DNA from 2 places in the Protofrankia sp. Cas8 genome. Region 1 is predicted to be linked to the other one. Evidence: riboswitches for the same ligand, from Rfam matches in the RefSeq annotation. Region 1 holds a riboswitch; the other holds the start of a gene.
What was found. A riboswitch is a leader RNA that binds a small molecule or an ion and turns the genes downstream of it on or off. The one in region 1 is predicted to bind cyclic di-AMP.
Positions count from the first base shown of each region.

Region 2: it holds a riboswitch for cyclic di-AMP, as region 1 does, so the genes downstream of both, U9977_RS08950 (transglycosylase family protein) here and U9977_RS00445 (C40 family peptidase) in region 1, are expected to answer to the same signal.

Region 1 is NZ_CAUVXI010000001.1:80,784-94,993, forward strand. Features, by position in the region: gene U9977_RS00390 (thiolase family protein) at 1-183, opposite strand, end outside; gene U9977_RS00395 (Zn-ribbon domain-containing OB-fold protein) at 201-689, opposite strand; gene U9977_RS00400 (CaiB/BaiF CoA transferase family protein) at 689-1,909, opposite strand; gene U9977_RS00405 (CoA transferase) at 1,911-3,212, opposite strand; gene U9977_RS00410 (NADP-dependent oxidoreductase) at 3,502-4,599, shown strand; gene U9977_RS00415 (nuclear transport factor 2 family protein) at 4,785-5,249, shown strand; gene U9977_RS00420 (cytochrome P450) at 5,309-6,478, shown strand; gene U9977_RS00425 (ferredoxin) at 6,475-6,735, shown strand; gene U9977_RS00430 (amidohydrolase family protein) at 7,042-8,223, shown strand; gene U9977_RS00435 (acyl-CoA dehydrogenase family protein) at 8,463-9,668, shown strand; gene U9977_RS00440 (peptidoglycan-binding domain-containing protein) at 9,803-10,339, opposite strand; cyclic di-AMP (ydaO/yuaA leader) riboswitch at 10,786-10,944, shown strand; gene U9977_RS00445 (C40 family peptidase) at 11,059-11,745, shown strand; gene U9977_RS00450 (peptidoglycan-binding protein) at 11,893-12,795, shown strand; gene U9977_RS00455 (hypothetical protein) at 13,091-13,462, shown strand; gene U9977_RS00460 (hypothetical protein) at 13,741-14,118, shown strand.
Region 2 is NZ_CAUVXI010000041.1:25,794-31,196, forward strand. Features, by position in the region: gene U9977_RS08935 (ATP-binding protein) at 1-1,185, opposite strand, end outside; gene U9977_RS08940 (DUF3151 domain-containing protein) at 1,316-1,747, opposite strand; gene U9977_RS08945 (transglycosylase family protein) at 1,928-2,671, opposite strand; cyclic di-AMP (ydaO/yuaA leader) riboswitch at 2,677-2,841, opposite strand; gene U9977_RS08950 (transglycosylase family protein) at 3,193-3,942, opposite strand; cyclic di-AMP (ydaO/yuaA leader) riboswitch at 4,014-4,186, opposite strand; gene fbaA (class II fructose-bisphosphate aldolase) at 4,410-5,403, opposite strand, start outside.

The DNA.
Region 1 (14,210 bases):
CGAGACGAGCGAGTCGGCGGCCCCTGCCGCGAGGCTGCCGCCGAAGGCGAACTGGATGTCGGGCCATTCCAGGCCCGCGTCAGTCAGCGCAGCCCGGGCCGCGTAGGCTCCCTGCGCCCGTCCGCTAACCCCCTCGTGTCGCCCGAACGGATGAATTCCGATGCCCACGATGGCGACATCCACGGCGCACTCCTTTGTGGTTACTTGTGGTTACCCAGGTTCGGGGTCTGGTTTCCGTCTGATCCCCGTTCCGGGTCACCGGATCGGACGGGGGAGAACGCGTAGGTGAGGACCTGGGTGCCGTCGTCGTCGTGACACAAGGGCACGAGGACCAGCTCCATCGGCTCCCCGATGTGCAGCCGCTGCGGGTCGTTTTCGGTCAGGACGGCCTCGACGATGACCGCGCCGGGAAGCTCCACGTATCCCACGCCGAAGGGCGTGAACGGCTCCGGACCGGCGTAGGGCGGTTTGGGACGGAAACTCTGCACGGTGAAGGACCACAGTGTGCCGCTGCGGGGGAGAAGGCGGTCCGTCATGTCCATTCGGGTGCATTTCGGGCACGACTGCTGGCGCGGGAAGGTCGTCGTCCCGCACGACCGGCAGCTGCTCGCGACGAGGCTGGGCCCGTCGTCGCCCTCGACGAACAGTCCGTCGTCCACCGGCCGTGTCCGTACTACAGGTCTGCTCATCATCGGTCTGCCTCCTCGGCGGCGGGTACGTGTCCAGTGTGTTCACCCAACCGTGGCGCCCGCGTGGGAGCAACGGTCTGGAAGGACGAGAACCGGTAGGGGCTCGTCGGGACCAACGCGCTGAGATCGCTGTCGAAGGCGACCGTGGTGAAGAAGTTCCTCGCCTGCAGGTGCTCGTCGTCCAGGACATCCTCGGGGGCGTTGACCGGCCCGATCGGCAGCCCGCGCCGTTGCCCCTCGTGGTAGGCCGTCGTGGCGTCCTGCAGGAGGAACAGGCATTCGATGAGTTCCTGAATGTGTGCGAAGTTCTGCTGGCGGTGCGCCAGATCATCGTAGGCTGTGTCGGTCAGGTCCGCGGCGACGCCGAGGCTTTCCATCCATGCGACCAGCGCATCCCATGGCTTGCGGTCGGCGAGGATGAGCGCGAAGTAGACCCATCGGCCATCGGCGCAGCGGAACAGCGCCGGCTGTGTCGGCACGGGCTGGGCGTGGCGACAGGTCTGCCTGTGCACGAGGACCTTCGGGTAGAACCAGTATGGATTCGCCAGTTCCCCGCTGACAGCGAGCGACTCGTGCATGGACACGTCCACCAGCTGCCCCGCACCTGTCCGCTGGCGATCGAGTAATGCCAGCAGCAGGCCGCAGTGGGCGAAACTCGTCGCCGTGTGGTAACCTTGATTGCCGCCGGGGCGGATGGGCGGGATCGAGTGGTCGTCATAGCCGCAGCTGGCCAGCGGGCCGCCCGCGGCGAGTCCGACCAGATCGCAGGTGCGGTAGTCCGCCCACGGGCCGTCCAGCCCGAACGCGGTGACCGACAAGATGATCAGTTGCGGATGCGTGGCCAGCAGCTCGGAGTAGTCCAGGCCGGCCGCGGCGATCTCGCGCGGGCGCAAGGTGATGAGCAGGACGTCCGCGCCGACGAGCAGGCGGTGCAACAACGCCTGGTCCGATTCCGATCCGTCGGAGACCACGCTGCGCTTGCCGAAATTGTAGTACCAGAACGTCAGGCTCGTGTCGGCGCTGACGACGTCGTGCGCGAAGGGACCGATCCGCCGCGTCGGTGATCCCTGCGGTGGTTCGATCTTGATCACGTCGGCACCGAGCTCCACGAGGAGTCGTCCGGTCCCTTCACCAGCGGGGTCACCCGCCCACTCGACGACCGTCAGCCCCGAATACGGAAGCGGCGGGGAACCGGGTGTCCCGGTCTGGGACGTGGTCATCTCAGATCACACCCGCCGCGGCGAGGTCGGCCACTTCGTTCGTGGACAGGCCGAGGATGTCGCTGAACACGTAGGAGTTGTCCTCGCCGAGCAGCGGGGCTGACCGCCAGTTGTCCTGTTCGATACGGGAGAACGCCACCGGTGTCCCCTCGAAGCGCGCCGGGCCGATCACCGGGTGGTCCAACTCGAAGAACGTGCCGCGATGGGCAAGCTGCGGGTCGACCTCGTTGAGGTCGCGCGCGTCCTGGACGGCACCTGCACAGACGCCGTTGTCCTGCAGCAGTGTCATGACCTCATGCGGTGACCGCTGTCTGGTCCACTCCGCGAGGTGGGCGTCGAGCGCGTCAGCGTGGGCGAACCGGCTCGATCCGCTGGCGAAACGCGGGTCCGTCGTCCATGCGGGGTTGCCGATGGCTTCGGTCAGACGGTGCCAGTCGGTGTCGTCGAAGACTGCGACGGCCACCCACCGGTCCTCGCCGGCGCAGGGGTACACCCCGTGCGGGGCAGCCTGCGGGTGTTCCAGCCGGTTACCCGGGGGGAAGCCCGGCCGGCGGGTCGGTCGTGCGTTCACGGTGACGTCCAGCAGATCGGGACCGAGCAGGCTGACGCCGACCTCCACGGCGGAGGTGTCGATTTCCGTGCCCTTCCCGGTCGCGTTGCGATGCATGATCGCCATGAGCAGGGCCGCGCTGTTGTAGTAGGCAGCCTGGTTGTCCATGTAGGACAGACCCCAACCCGAGGGCTCCCGGTCGGGTAGGCCGCTGATGAAGGACAGTCCGCTGACCGCCTGCACCACCGGCCCGTAGCTGCGGTACGTGTGGTGCGGGCCGCTCTGGCCGAAACCGCTCATGTGGGCGTAGATGACCTCGGGGCACAGCGCGCGTAGCCGTTCGTAGGTCAGATTCCAGCCTGCCATGACGCCGGGAGCGAAGTTCTCCGTCACCACACTGCTTTGTGCGATGAGTCGTTCGGCCAGTTCCCGGCCCTCGACGGACCGCATGTTGATTGTCACGCCGAGTTTGTTGCGGCTGTAGTTGTTGAACAGTCCGCCCTTGTCCGGGTCGGGATCGGGATCCTCCGCGCCGAACGAGCGGGAGTCGTTCTTGTAGAGCGGTAATCGGCGGGGCATGTCCAGCCGGGTCCGGCTTTCGATCTTGATGACCTCGGCGCCGAAGTCCGCGAGCATGCGGGTGGCGACGGAACCGACGCCCATCCAGCAGAAGTCGGCCACGCGGATGCCCGACAGCGGCCCGCGTCGGGCCCGGGGCTGCCGTTGCACCAGCGACGGATGCCGAGCGTCCACCGTGTGACCTCCCTGTACGCGGGTGTGTAGCCGACTTTATTTCTCATGATGAAAAGCCGCAAGCCCCGGTTGCGACCGCTCTGGCCTGGCCTGCTCTGGTCTGCTCTGGTCTGCTTTAGCCTGTCGTCGACGGTGGAGATGGTGGTGACGCGGTCACCCGCCCAGCCGGCGGCGGGAAGGGGCGACATGACCCTTGTGGCTTTTCATCACGACGAATATTGTGCGAATCCGGCATGGCGCAGTCCACCGCAGTCCACCGCGGTCATGGCGCGAGCAATAGCCGATGACGATGCGCCGGCGGGGCGAACCGGGTGGAGAGGAGCCAGCGGTGACCGGTAGCCGGGAATGGCACCTGATGCGCCGTCCTGCGGGATGGCCGACGGACGACGATGTGGCTCTGGTCGAGGTCGACATACCCGACCCCGGCGCTGGTGAGCTCCTCGTGCACAACACCGTGATGTCGGTGGAACCGTACATGCGTGGCCGGATGAGTGCGGTGGCCTCGTATGTCGAGCCCTATGCGCTCGGCGCCCCGATGCAGGGACACGCGGTCGGCGAGGTGGTTGCGTCCGGTGTGTCCGCCATCCCGGTCGGCCGGCACGTGGTCCACCGGGCGGGATGGCGGGAGTACGCGCTGGTAGCCGCCGCGGATGTTGAACCCGTCGATGTTGAACCCGTCGACACGACCGGGTTTCCCGACTCCACGTACCTCGGTGCACTGGGCATCACGGGTATGACCGCCTATGTCGGGCTGCGCCACGTCGCCGCGTGCACACCCGGAGAAACCGTGTTCGTCTCGGCGGCGGCCGGTGCGGTGGGCGCCACGGTCGGTCAGATCGCCAAGGTCATGGGCTGCCGTGTCATCGGCAGTGCAGGCTCCGAGGAGAAGGTCCGCTTTCTCACCGAGGATCTGGGGTTCGACGCCGCGTTCAGCTACCGTGATCAGCCTGTGCGGGCGTCGCTCTCCGCGGCTCTCGCGCAGCTTGACACCGACGGTTTGGACGTGTATTTCGACAACGTCGGGGGAGAACAGCTGGAAGCCGCGATCCGGGTGATGCGCCCGTTCGGCCGCATCGCGCTCTGCGGGGCGATCTCCACCTACAACGCGACCGAGCCCGTACCCGGTCCACGCAACCTGCTGCTGATGATCTGGCGGCGGCTGCGGATGGCGGGTTTCCTCGTCGGTGACCATGCCGACCAGCGCGCCGCATTCACCGGTGACATGTCGCGCTGGCTGCGCGAGGGCGCTGTCCGCAGTGTCGAGACGGTTGTCCACGGTGGTATTGAGGCCGCTTGGCCGACCTTCCTGGCCATGCTCCGCGGCGACAACGTCGGGAAAATGATCGTGTGTCTCGACCAGTCCGCTGGTAGCGAATCGGATCACTGATCACCCTTGACAAGCTAGTTCGTTATAAGGAATCTGTCTCCAACCTCGCCTTCAGCCGTCGACGAAGGTGTGACATGCGGCCGGAATCGACCCGCCAGAGCGATGCGGACCGGCCGGTTGACAGTGTCACCGCAAGTCACTGCAAGTCACCGCAACCGATCCCCCCATGGCAGGAGGAGCACCGGATGACCACTGTGAAGACGTTCGAGGATGTCCGCGACCACATCAACGCGAGCGACACGCTCTACCGTTACTGTTCGACGGTCGACCAGAAGGATTTTGTAGGTTTACGCACGGTGTTCGACGACGACGCCCGGATGCGCTTCACCGCAGCCGGTACGTGGAGCGAGTGGGTCGAGGGCGCCGATGCCATCGTGGCCTGGGTCGACAAGATGACGGCGGACCGCGGCTTCCAACATCACCTTGTGTCTGTCTACCACGTCGACGTCGAAGGCGATCAGGCCTCGGCGCTCGCCTACCTCACCTCCCACCAGGTTGCCGCCGACGACCCCAACCAGGTTCTGCAGATGTCCAGTCGTTACCGCAACCGGCTGCGCCGCGACGGTGACGGTTGGGTCATCACCGAGATCCAACTCGAGATCGGCTGGATCGAGGTCCGGACGTTCGACCAGAGTCTGGCACTCGGCTGATGTCGGCGCCCGTACCCACACCCATGCCGGAGCGCGCGACGCCCGCCGGGTCCTGCCCGGTGGTCAACTACGACATCATGTCGCCGCGGCCGGTGCTGGCGGGCATCGGAGAGATGGCGCAGCTGCGTGAGGCGTCCCCCGTCTACTGGAACAGTTTCGGGGCCGGCTTCTGGATGATCACCCGCTTTGATCAGTGCCGCGAGGCCTACCAGAACCCCGAGGTCTTCGGTAGCGACTCGGTGATCGTCCTGGACCCGAACCCGGGTTACCGCTGGATTCCGACCAATGTCGCCCCGCCCGAGCACGGCAGGTACCGTCAGATCCTCAACCCGCCCTTCTCACCCCGTGCGGTCGCCCGGGCGACGCCCCGGATGCGCGAACTGTGCGACCGGACCATCGACGCCTTTCTCGACTCCGATGGCTGCGAGTTCGTGGCCGACTTCGCGGCGGTGTACCCGACCCGGGTGTTTTTGTCGATCATGGGTTTGCCTGAGACCGATGACGCGTTGTTCGTCGAGTGGGTGGACACGGTCTTCGACGCCTTCGCCGATCCTGAGGGCCAGGCCCGGACGATGGCGGCGATGGGCGCGATGACCGAGTACTTCATCGGTGTCGTCGCGGATCGGCGGGCGACGCTGCGCGACCCCGAGAGTGACTTCGTCAGCTATCTCATGACAGCACATTATGAAGATAGACCGTTGCGTGATGACGAGATTCTGCAGATGTGCGTTGTGTTGGTGCTTGCGGGTCTCGACACCGTCAAGAGCCAGCTGAGCTATGCGTTCCACCATCTGGCGACGACGCCGGAGCACCGTCGACGGGTGGCGACCGAACCGGGGGTGGTGCCGACGGCGGTCGAGGAGTTCCTGCGGGCGTTCCCGATCATCCAGGATGGCCGAAAGATCACCCGTGACGTGGACTTCCACGGCTGCCCGATGAAGAAGGGGGACATGGCGCTGCTGTTGCTCGGTGCGGCCATGCGCGACCCGCGCTCGTTTCCAGACGCTGACCAGGTCGATCTCGACCGTGCGGTCAACCGGCACATCTCCTTTGCCGCCGGACCGCACCGGTGCCTGGGCTCCCATCTCGCGCGCGCCGAGATGGCGGTTGCGCTGGAGCAGTGGCACCGGCGGATCCCCGACTACCGGATCGCGGGCGGTGAGCCGGTGCTGGAGCGCGGTGGTGCGGCCGGGCTGGTCGCCCTGCCGCTGGTCTGGGACCGGTCATGACCGCCGATCCGACAACGGGGGAGCGGCTCACCGTGCAGATCATGGTCGACCCCACCCGGTGTACCGGGCAGGGCCGCTGCTATTCGCTCGCTCCGGAGGTGTTCGACACCGATGACGACGGTTTCTGCCTCCCCCGCGGCGTCACCTTCGTGGTGACCGCGGACCGGGCACAAGCGGCCCGGCTCGGCGCCAGTTCGTGTCCGGAAGACGCGATCACGGTCGCGGCCGGTCCGCCGGGGCCGGCGGTGGACGTCTGACAGGTGAGGTACCTGGGTGGATCGGGCCGCGTGAGCCGGACGCGTGCGCCGTGGGTCGGCGCCTGGGCAGCACTCGATGGGGTCGCCCAGGTGGCCGGGCCAGTGCCTGCGGTAGCCGAAGTCGTTCGAGGCCGCAATGTGGACCGGTCTTTCCGTTCGGCGAGAGGAAATCGCGTCCGCGCTACATTTCCGGGACCGCTTGTCGGATTTCCTCATAAGAAATAAGGTATAGATCACATCAGAGTGCGGCCGGGACGCGCGTCGTGACAGCCGGCGTCTCCCGAAGACCTCGAGGGGAGCGGCGTCATGGCCGGGACGGCAGTGACCGATGGCATCAGAGTGATCGACGCGGATACCCATGTGATCGAACCCGCCGATCTGTGGACGTCGCGGATCTCCACGGCGAAGTGGGGTGATCTGGTTCCGCACGTCCGCTGGGATGACGACCTCCAGGAGGAGGCGTGGTATTTCGGCGACGCGCGCCTGTCGGCCACCGCGGGCGGAGCGATGGCCGGTTGGGCGGAGTTCCCGCCGAAGCATCCCCGGCGCCTCGCCGATGTCGACCCGGCGCTGTGGAACGCCCCCGATCGGCTGCGCAAAATGGACGAGTACGGGATCTGGGCGCAGGTGCTGTATCCCAACGTGGCGGGGTTCGGTACCGGGAGGTTCCTCGGACTCAAGGATCCCGAACTGATGGTGCGCTGCATCCAGGCGTACAACGACTATCAGACCGACTGGGCGAGCGCGGACCCGTCCCGGCTGCTGCCCATGGCGGCGCTGCCCTTCTGGGATCTGGCGGCGAGCGTCGCTGAGATCGAACGAACAGTCGCGATGGGGCATCGGGGCGTGATCATGGCTCAGGAGACCGACTTCTTCGGTCTGCCGCTGCTCGGTGATCCGCACTGGGACCCGATCTGGGCGACCGCCCAGGATCTCGGCGTTCCGGTGAACTTCCACATCGCATCGGGCGACCTGTCCCTGATCGAGAAGAACTTCCCGGGTAACGGGATCCACGCGAACTACGCCTCGGTCGGGGTTTCCTTCTTCATGGGCAACGCCCGCGCCATCGCGACCGTCATCTGTGCCGGGATCTGCCACCGCTTCCCGCGGCTGAATTTCGTCTCGGTCGAGAGCGGAATCGGCTGGCTCCCCTACGCCCTCGCCGCTTTGGACTGGCAGTGGAGGAACTGCGGCGTCCCGATCGAACACCCCGAATACGACCTGCTGCCCAGCGAGTACTTCCAGCGCCAGATCTTCGGTTGTTTCTGGTTCGAGCGGGAGACCGCCCTGCAGGCGATCGAACTTCTTGGAGCCGACAACTTCCTCTTCGAGACCGACTTCCCGCACCCGACGAGCATGTCGCCCGGCCCGGCGAGCGCGGCGATCCGGCCGGACCTGTTCGTCGCGGAGGCGTTCGCGCAGCTGCCCGGCGACGCGCTGCGCAAGATCCTGCACGACAACGCCGCCCGCATCTACCATCTGGACTGATCCGGCCCGACCGGGCCCGCCGTCGGTGGGCGCGGAGTGCGGGTTGGTTCGGGCCGTCCGCGTGCACACATGATAGTCAACAATGTTGACGAGCCTCGTTCGCGATTTGATCTTCAGTGTCGCCTGTTCCTTGTGCACGAGTCGACCGGCCTGCTTTGCTGACGGAAAACTGACGATTCTCGGCCAGATCCGCGGCGGGTCTCCTTTGGGCGACGCCGGCCGGTATGAAGGAGGTCCACGTGTCCATTGATCTTGGCCATGACCCGGTGGTCAGTGAACTCGCCAGCCGCACTGCCGAGTTCGTGCGCAGCGTCGTCGTCCCCGAGGAGGAGGCGTTCGCAGGCGTGGCCGCGCGCGGCGGTGACGCGATGCGGGCGCGGCTACAGCAGGCGGCGAAGGACGCGGGGCTCTTCGCCCCGCACGTACCGGCGGAGCTCGGCGGGCACGGCCTGGACATGCGCGGACGCGCACCCGTCTTCGAGGCGGCGGGCTACTCGCTGTTCGGCCCGCTGGCACTGAACATCGCCGCCCCCGACGAGGGCAACATGCACATGCTGGCGGCCATCGCGACGGCCGAGCAGAAGGAGCGGTATCTGCGGCCGTTGGCAACGGGCGAGGTGCGGTCCTGCTTCGCGATGACCGAGCCCGCGCCCGGAGCGGGGTCGGATCCGACCGCTCTGACCACGCGCGCTGCAAAGGAGCCGGGCGGCTGGCGGATCGACGGCCGTAAGTGGTTCATCACCGGCGCGGACGGTGCCGCATATGCGATCTGCATGGCCCGCACATCGGGCGAACCGGGTCACCGCGGTGGAGCGACGATGTTCCTCGTCGACGCGGACAACCCCGGAATGAAGATCGTCCGTCATGTCGAGACCCTCGACGAGAGCCTGTACGGCGGTCATTGCGAGATGCTGTTCGACGGCTGCCTGGTGCCGCACGACGCGGTTCTCGGCGAGGTGGACAAGGGTTTCGACTATGCCCAGGTTCGCCTAGGGCCGGCGCGGACGACCCACTGCATGCGTTGGCTGGGGATCGCCGCCCGGGCCCAGGATATCGCCGTGGCCCGGGCGGCGGACCGGCGGCTGTTCGGTTCCCGGCTGGCGGAGCTGGGCATGGTCCAGGCGATGATCGCGGATAATGAGATTGATATCGCGGCGTCCCGCGGGCTGGTCCTGCAGGCATGCTGGGAACTCGACCAGGGTCGCTCCGGGGCTCAGTCGACCGCGGTGGCGAAGACGTTCACCGCCGAGGCCGTCTGGCGGGTCGTCGACCGTTCGCTGCAGATCTGTGGTTCCCTCGGTATCTCCGGGGATGTGCTGCTCTCGCGCTTCCTGCGCGAGGTCCGCCCGTTCCGTATCTATGACGGGCCGTCGGAGACCCACCGCTGGGCGATCGCCCGTCGTGTGGTCCGCCGTCACCTCGACAATCATGCGAGCGCGTCATGACGATCGTAGCGTCTGCCGGCTAGCGGCCATCCGGCCATCCGGCCATCCGGCCGGCTAGATGATTTTTCGAGGTTTGTGCGACGAAAGAGTCCTTGTCGATCGCACAAACCTCGAAAGATCGCGTAGGCGTCGGTTCACCGGCCTTTGATGTCGAGGAAATAGTCGAGAAGGCGCCAGGTCGTCCGGTCGACCACACCGGTGACTGCCACCGCCGGGTCGTTCAACCGGCAGAATTCCTGGAAATCACGGAACGCTTTCTCCGTCAGCGGGCCGAAGGCGCCGTCCGGGGAGAGCAGGCGATTATCGCCCTCCCGGCCCGTAGCGATGTTGAGCGCGTTCTGAGCGGTCGTGACCGGGTGGCGCAGATCCGGGAACACCCCTGACTTGCCCTGGTCGAGGGACCCGCGCGCGCTCGTCGGGAAGTAGGCGAACCGGTTCGGCGAATTCTGGGGGGCGAGCGGGAAGCGCGGGCCACCGCTGAACATCGACTGCCAGTTCACGCATCCGACGATGAGTATACCGCCGGCCAGCCAGGTTCTGCGTAGTACCTGATCGTTTCCGACGTTACCTTCGACCGTGGCAATATTATTGCCGGTGCGTTCGACGACCAGGCCATGGGCTCGCGCCCAGGACCAGATCGTGGTGACCGTACTTCGTGTGATTGTGGCCATCCCCGGCGTAGCCGACCTCCGCCAACGCATGCTCGACCAACTGTTGCACAGCCGTCATCGCTGACTCCTTTGCGGCGACGCCGTGTTGGCGGCCGGGGCCGATGGCAAGGATTCGACCAAAGACGGTGCCCGGGCCGCTGCCAGAACCCCTGCCAGATGAGACAAGACGTACCCCGTCGATTGGCCTGTTTGCTCATCGCTATCACCGTGCGTGTCCTCGCGGCCAGTGCATGTCAGTATTCTGCCGCCGAGCTCGACGCACGGTCGGCGGTCTTGATCCGATTCTTCTGACCGGCCGGTCGGATGATTAATACGCATAGTAGTCGACATGCGGCGAGATTCGCGGAAAATGGCCCTTGCGGTCACAGCGTGTAGTTCGCTACCGTGGCCGGGCTCTCAGCAACACCGGGCCGAACGCCGAGTTCTGCCCTCGGTCCGGTGTTCCCTTCTAGTAATCACCAGGGCAGCAGCGGGGGAACCAGGACTTGGCGGACGTCGCCCTTGTGGCGCAGTCCTCGGGGTGAAGTCGGCCGCGGATCTCCGCGCTGACCGGGCTTCCCGGCCCGAACCCGACAGCTAACCTCGCAGGCGTACGGGAAGGATCATTGTTGCCTGCATATCAGGCGTGTGCAGATTCTGCTGACGGGGTTCCGTCCGGACACGGTCGCCACCGTGCACCGACCGCCAGGTCCAGCTTCCGCCGCCGGTCCGCACGTGCGGTGGTTGCCGCCGCGGCCACCGGGACCGTCGCTCTGACCGCTTTTGCGGCCCCCGCACTGGCGAACGACGCCGGGGCTGACAGTCCGGCCGGCTCGACCACTGCCACCACTGCCACCACTGCCACCACTGCCACCGCGCAGACCTGGGCCGGTGACACCGCTGCCGGTGACGCCGGGACCACGCCCTCGGCGTCCGATTCGCCCTCGGCGTCCGACCCGGCGTCGGCTGCTGGTTCGGCGTCGGCTGCTGGTTCGGTGTCGGCCCAGACTGGCGGCCTCTCGGCACCGCCGGACAGTGCATCGTCGCAGCAGGACGGTTCCGCGGCGTCCACTGCCAGTCTCGGTGAGAAGATCGTCTATTTGGCATCGAAGCAGGCGGGCAAGCCATACGTGTGGGGCGCCCAGGGTCCGAACTCCTTTGATTGTTCCGGGCTTGTCCAGTACATCTACAAACAGCTCGGCCGGAGCGTGCCGCGGGTGACCGACGCCCAGTACGCGGCGTCGCAGAAGATATCGCGGGATGCCAAGCAACCCGGTGATCTCATTTTCTTCGGGCAGCCCGGAAACATCCATCACGTGGCGATTTACGCCGGGGCCGACATGATGTGGGCCGCTCCCCACAGCGGAACCGTCGTCCGGCTTCAGAAGATTTATTCCACGAGTTATCTCGTTGGTCGCCTGGGGTGACCTGGCTCGACTGTTAACAGACATGCGACCCGTCATGGCCGGGCTGCCGCGTGCCCCACCGTGGGCATTCCGCCAGCTTGGCTGTGACGGGTGCGTCCGCGCGGCGCCTATGAGCCGATCGACGATACTGAAGTGAGATATCTGATAATGACCAGGGGAAGGCACAGAAAGCAGTCCCAGTACAACCGCGGCGCGGTGGCTGCCACTGCCGGCGTCATCGGCGCGACGGCGGGAATGATGCTGACCGCGGGTCCGGCGAACGCGAGCCCCGCGGCGGCGTCCGGTGCCGGTACGGCGCCTGCGCCCGGCGCGAGTTCTGTCGCTGCGACACCTGTTCCCGACGCTTCCATCGCCGGTGCCGGCAGGAAGGCGGGACTTGGCGGTTGTGACGGGAAGCCGCTGCAGACCTGGGTCGCGGTCGCGCTGGCCGAGTCCGGCGGCAACGCGAACGCGCACAACCCCAATGGCGAGGATTCCCGGGGACTGTGGCAGATCAACATGCGGGCGCATGCGGGCTGGGTCGGCGGGGCAGATCTGTTCGATCCAGCCATCAACGCCCAGGCCGCCAAACGGGTGTGCGACATGCAGGGCATCGGAGCATGGAGTACGTACACCAACGGGTCCTACCGCGTGTACCTCGGGCGGGCTGCGGCAGCCGCCACCGAGGCAGCTGGTGATGGCGCGACAGGCACTTACCAGGCCGATCCCACCGGCCCAGGTGGTCCTACTGGGCCGGTCAGTACACCGGTTACACCGGTTACACCGGTCACTACGCCGGACCGGACCGCTGCGGCCGACGTGGCGCCGGCACGACGGGTCGCCGATCCGGTGCCCCGAGCGCGGGAAGTCCGCTACACCCACCGCGGGCGTCCCGGCGTGCGCCAGATTCAGCGAGCGCTGACCGGACGTGGCTACCCTGTCGTGGCGGACGGAAAGTTCGGGCCACATACCACAAATACGGTGAAGGCATACCAACGCCGGCACGGACTTGCGGCCGATGGCGTAGTCGGGGCGCGGACCCGCGCTGCGCTGTTCTCTTTCACCGCGTAGGTCCCATTACTGGATAGATCATCATATTCTGTCTGTATTGTCGCGGAGAGCAGCGGACTTCAGCGCATCCGTCGGGATGCATTTGAACGGCTTCGTGACCCACTGGCATGTCAGGAGCACAAATAATAACAAGGCTTTTCCAGGTAAATTATGCTGCGGTCGACATCGACCCCGTCTCCGTATTTTTGCATCATTCTGCGTTTGGCGGCAGGACCATCATGATTTCCGGTTGACTCCTGGTGTGGGTGGCATAGATTTATGCCTGTAAATGACATCTCGATGCGGAGGTGATCGAATGGAGCAGCAGCAGGCGCAGCAGGTGGAGCAGTATCTGCGGCAGAACTGGCAGGAGATCCGGCACCAGATTCTCGACCAGTTCGTCCAGGTCAGCACCGCTGATCTCGAAGCCGCTTCCAGCGTCAACGATCTCGTGCGGCGGATCGCGGACAGGTCGCATTACACCGAGCCCTACGTCGAGGCCCGCCTGCGGGAACTCGTCGGCGTCGCAGCGGGGGTCGGCCAGTCGGCGCAGGCCGAGGGCGGGGCCGAGCAGGCGACCGCCGAGGACCAGCGGAGCACCGAGGCCGCGGGCGAGGAGCAGGCCGAACCCCTCGGCGGATCACGGCAGGCATTCGGCGGATCGGAGCAGCCTGCGGATCCTGGGTGAGATCTGATTCCGGCTGGGATCGGCACGCGGCAGGACCGGGTCCGCGGTTATGCGGCACAGGCCGCGTCCGGAACATTTCGGGCGTGGCCGCCGCGGCCTGTGCCATCATGGTGCCCACACCGCGTTCCCACCGTGCCCCCAATCGTGCGGTCACGTGGACGACATGTCCGTCCTCGGGGCTATGCTGCTTTTCTGATCACTATAGTGACCTGTAAGGTCGCGAATAGCAGCAGACATTCGGGGGGCTTCGGTTGCAACGAGGCAGCCATCATCACCGCGTGACAGACGCGGCGGGCGTTGCTACGCGGCCTCCGCGTCGATACGAGCCGCAGTCCATCAGTTCCGATTTGTTCAAGCTCGGTTTGTTCATCGCCCGCATCCTCGTGCCCGGCCGAGTGGTCACTTCCGACGTCGCCGCCGACGCCGTCGACGGTGTGCTGGACCGCACCGGCGTGAATCTCGTGCGGGCCAGCCTCGCCGACGATCCGCGTGTTCGTCCGGCAGCGCTTGCCTGGTATCGCTACCTGCGATCCGGCGCGGGCTCGCATCCCACGACAGTGCCCCTTGATGACTGGCGCGATCGAAATTCCGCTCCTTCATCCACGCCCCTATTGCCGGGCACTCTTGATCCACGCCCTGTTTCCGGGTGTTTTTAGTCAACAGTGTTGACGGCCTTTTGCCGCCGATTGGATCTTGAGATCCGTACGGCAGGCGCATCCCGATCTCCGATCCGGTAGCATGTCATACG
Region 2 (5,403 bases), on a different contig from region 1:
CACCGGACGCCGTTCCCGGCCGGCGAGGACGACCGCGTCGATCTCGTCCTGACCGCCGGTTCCCCAGTAGGGCCCGATCGCCACGACGTCCGGCCCCAGCGAACCGGAGACCGCGAGCCGCCGCAGATGCTCCCGGAACGCCTCTTCCCAGGGCAGACCGAAATGGTCATCGAGGCTTGTGACCAGGACGGGCAGCAGAGCCTCCCCGAGACCGCGGTCGATCTCGGCACGGAACCGGGAAAGCACCCCGAGATAGAAGGCGAGGAAGTTGTCAGCGATGCGGTAGACCCGGCGCCGGCTGCGGGCGGTGTCGGTCACCGGCATGACCCGGTCGACGAGCCGCAGCTCGATGAGCCGGTCCAGGGTGCGGGCCGGCTCAGCCCGGATATGATCCTTGATCTCGTTGTACTGCGTGCGGCCCGCGGCGATGGCATGCAGCACCGCCGCCGGGTACTCACCGTGTTCCACCTCGGTTGCCAGCACGAGTTGTCCCTCGGTGAGCAGCGACGCCCCCGGCCGGCAGGCCAGTCGCCGCAGGTTGTCGGTGACGTCCGCGTTCTGGTCCCACCAGGACAGGTACAGCGGTACTCCGCCGACCAGCCCGTACACGAGGGCTCGGTTGGCCGGGGTGAGCTCGGGCAGCATCAGGGCGGCCTCGTGCGGGCGGAACGGATGCAGCGACAGTGACAGGTCGAACCGACCGTAGAGCGGCGCCCGTTGTTCCTGCAACGCGGTCATGTGCCGCACTGCCGACCCGCACAGCAGCAGTCGTAGCTGTGTCCTGCCCGCCACGCGGTCGAGAAAGGCCCGCAGCACTCCTGGGAGGTCCGGCGATGTCGCGACAATCTCTGGGAACTCGTCCAGGACGACGAGAAGCGGCTCGCGTTCCGCTGCCACCGCCAAGTCGTCCAAGGCGTCGTCCCAGTCGGAATACGGGCGCGTGAGCAGGTCCCGGAACCGTCCGGGGATGCCGGCCGCGACCTGGCGGGACAGCTGCGCCAGTTCTCCTGATGCGGCACGACCGGCACCCGTATGAAAGATCGACCGCCGTCCGTCGGCGAACCGGTGCAACAGGGCGGTTTTACCGACTCTGCGTCGTCCCCATATCACCGCTGGTCGTGGATGGGTCGAGGTCCACCAGCGCTCCAGCGCGGCAAGCTCCTCGACGCGATTGACGAACGCCATTCCGCCCCTGCTTACCTCGCACGCTACTTACATCACCTGTAACTTACCTCGGATGTCAGTAGGCCACCGGGCGGACAGCAGGGTGTCCCGGTCCCCGATCCAGGACGTCAGCAGGACGGTCGTGAGCGGCTCAGCTCTTAAGGCCCAGTACCTCGGCCGCTTCGGGATCGCTGTCGGCGAGGAAGTCCCGGCAGCGGGCGGCCTCCTCGGCCTCACCGATGGCGGCGGCGGCGCGACTGAGCGCCGCGAGCGCGCGTAGGAAGCCCTGGTTGGCCTCGTGGGACCACGGGATCGGCCCATGCCCGTGCCAGCCGGCGCGACGAAGCTGGTCCAAGCCGCGGTGGTATCCGGTCCGTGCGTAGGCGTAGGCCGTGACCGCCGCACCTGCCTCCAGGGCGCGCTCGGCCAGCATCGCCCAGGCGAGGCTTGAGTCCGGGAAGCGACCGGCGACCGTCTCCGCGGTCTCGCCGGCGTCGAGCGCTTTGGCGGCAGCCGGATCGAGAGTGAGTTTTGTCGGGGGCGGACCGTCAAGAAGATCCGGCCGTCCAGGGGAGGTCGTCATGGGGTCCATCCTGCCGGATCCCGGTTGCACTGTGCCGAGTGGGGATCGGTCAGAACAGGTTCTCACGCGGCGGACCCGGTGGGAGGGGGGTGGGCCATCGGGTCCGCCGCGGAATCAGGGTTCGAGGGCGAATCCACCTTCGAACAGTCATAGGATGTTACAGGATACGAACCTTTGGGATCACAGGGCGGACGGGCTGGTGACGGTGATGTCCCAGAGGTTCTTACCGACCACACCGGCCTGTCCGTCGTCGACCCGTGTCAGGTAGCTGTACAGCGATGCCAGGCCCTGGGACTCGCCGCCGAAGCGGCCGTCCACCTGCAGAATGAATTTCTTCTCGCGCATCGTGTTCTGCCAGACGTAGGCGTCAGCGCGCACCTCTCCGGCCAGAGCGGTGGAAAGCGTCGTACCGGTGAAGTTCGACGATTCCAGTTGCGCCTTCGCGCGGTCCAAGGTCATTGCGGGCTGTACCGGGGCGATCGCCTGCTGGACTGCCGCGACGTTGGGCACCGTTGCCGGCACCGTTGTCGGCACCTGCGGCGCCGGGCCGTTGTTGGTCAGGCCCATCTTGACCGAGCAGGACGGCCACGGGGACCAGCCGCGAGAGTTGTAGAGCTTGTGGGCTGCGTCGTCCTGCAGCGCCGGCGGGGCGTCACTGGGGAGGCCGGAATAGCCGAGACCGTGCCAGGTTCCGGCGTCGAACTGGTACGCGCCGTAGAACCCGTTACCGGTATTGATGTGATAGTTGCCGCCGGACTCACACTGGCGGAGTTTGGTGAAGTCGTCGGCGGTCGCGGCGCCTGCGGGACTGGCCGCGACGGCGAGACCACTGCCCACGAGTGCTGTGACAGCACCGGTGGTACGCAGGACCTTGACTGCGGTGGACGACTGTTGCGGGGCTCGGTGCCTGCCAACAGACGGCATGTGGGTCGGTCCTTCCCGTCGCCTACGAGGTGAGCTGTCGGGTGCGGGCTGGGAACATGCCCGGCCGGTGACGCCGATGAGCGTCGCCTGCTTTACCCCAAGGACACCGGTGGCCGGTATCCGGATGTGGTTCCCCCGATCCCGTCCGTGCGGCTTCGCGATAGGTCCTGCCGCGGCGGGCGGGGACGGGATTCGGCGTCCGTCCGCGCGGCCTCGCCGATCTGGCGAGTGGGGAGGACTCTAGCGAGCCTGGCCCTTTCGAAGCAAATCGGGGGTGTCGGATGAACTACACGGACCTGGCTTTCACCACCCGAATGGGCTACATGGCCCAAAGACAACACTCTACCCGGCGATTGGGGTGACCCCGATGGGGGGTCGTTTGTGCTGGCTTTTCGTAACACCGAGTGATCGGGCCGGTCGCCGTAGTGCTTTTCTGTTGTGTTTGTTGTCACGCAGGTGGGACCGACCCGACTCGTCCTCGCGGGGTCTATATCAGTTCGCGGCCGTCAGCTGCCGGCTGTTCAGCTGAAGGTGACCCCCCAGGTCTCCGGCCCACAGATTCCGTCGACCGCCAGGCCCTTGTCGGCCTGCAGGCGGCTGGCCGCGCCGGCCGACTCAGGTCCATACCGACCGTCAATTTGGATCTTGTAGCCAAGACTGTTCATCTGGTGCTGCCACGACCGAACGTCCGACCGCACCTGATCGACGAGGTCGGCGGTAAGGGGCATCGCATCAGCGGAGTTCGACGAGATGTCCGTGCTCACCGTGCGCCATTGCCAGCGCGAGGAACCGCTCCTGCCGTACGAGGGTGCCGGCGACGAGTCGGTGTCGGATGAGCTCGAGTCCGATGCGCTGGTGTCCGGTGCATCCCTGCTGCTGTCGGCGCCCGATGCGCCGGGACTTGCGGTGCCGGCCGGGTTGGTGCCGACTGGGCTGGTACCGACTGGGCTGGTACCGCCCCCGAGTTGGTCGGCGCCCATGCCCTTGCCGCAGGCAGGCCACTGGCCGAAGCCGGCGCGGGCGGCGAGCTTGATCGCGGCTGCATCCTGGGTGCCGGGGGCCGCGCTGCTGGGCAGGCCGGTGAAGCCCAGGCCCTGCCAGGTGCCCAGCGAGAACTGGTAAGCGCCGTAGTAGCCGTTGCCGCTGTTCGCCCCGTAGTCACCGCCGGACTCGCATTGGCGAAGCCCCTCCCAGGTCGTGGCGGCGCTGGCCGGTTGGGACATCGCGATGCCGCCACTGATCGCGGCGACCAGGGCCGGGGTCACCACCATGGCCCGGGTGCGGATCCGAGCCCGGCGAACTCCACGATGTCGGCCACGAGAACGTGTACTGGACATATTGGTAATGCCCTTCCCCACGCCTGCGAGGTGAGCTGTCGGATTCGGGCTGGGACTGCCCGGCCGCTTTCACGGCTTCACCCCGAGGACGCCCGATATCGACGTCCGAAAGTGGGTCCCCCGTTCCTGCCGCAAGTTTGGTTTTCGTCGAGCGAGGGCAGGATTCGGCGTGCCGCCCGACGTGTCCCCATCGTATCGACGGGCACGGCGCAGACCATAACCAGAATTGCTGGTGGCTGAACAAGCCGTGAATGCGGTTCGTGACTATGCGCACATCGCGCTGTCCACTCTTGCCGTTCCTCGAGATCGACTGCTAACGCGCGCATGCATGCGCTCAGCTTGCTTGCAGGCGGCCGAAGGAGGCGCGAAAAGCGATGTCGCGCCTCCTTCGGCCGGATGGGTCAGCTGGTCAGCGAATGCCCCGCCGAGCGTAGGTCTGCGCAGGCCTGCGCGACACGGGCGGCCATACCGGACTCGGCTGCCTTGCCGTAGCTGCGTGGGTCGTACTGCTTTTTCACACCTACTTCGCCGTCCACTTTCAGTACGCCGGCGTAGTTCTTGAAGACATGGTCGGCGATCGGCCGGGTGTATGCGTACTGGGTATCGGTGTCCACATTCATCTTGACAACGCCGTAGTCCAGCGTCTCGCGGATTTCGGCCAGGTCGGAACCACTACCGCCGTGAAACACCAGGTCGAAGGGCTTGGCGTCGACTGGCAGACCGAGCTGCTGCGCGACATACTGCTGCCCGTCCCGAAGGATGCCCGGACGGAGTTTCACATTGCCCGGCTTGTATACACCGTGCACATTTCCGAAGGTTGCGGCGAGCATGTAGCGGCCCCGTTCGCCGGTGCCGAGAACCTCGGCGGTGCGCCACATGTCCGTCGGCGTGGTGTAAAGTTTCTCGTCGATCGCACCGACGACACCGTCCTCCTCGCCGCCGACGACACCGATCTCCACCTCCAGGACGATCTTGGCCTGGTGGCATTCGATCAGGAGGCCGTCGGCAATTTTGAGATTCTCCTCCAGCTCGACTGCCGATCCATCCCACATATGTGAGTGGAACAGCGGATCCCGCCCTTCGCGGAGAACCCGGTCCTTGGAGATCGCAAGCAGGGGGCGCAGATAGGTGTCGAGTTTGTCCGCGGGGCAGTGGTCGGTGTGCAGGGCGATATTGACCGGATACGCTTTGGCGACATGGTGGGCGAACTCGGCGAGTGCTTGCGCGCCGAGGACCATGTTCTTCACCCGGGTGCCGGAGAGGAACTCGGCACCGCCGGTGGAGACCTGCACGATGCCGTCGCTGCCGGCATCGGCGAAGCCCTTCAGGGCTGCATTCAGGGTCTCCGACGACGTAACGTTGATCGCCGGGTAGGCGAATGCCTCGGTCTTGGCC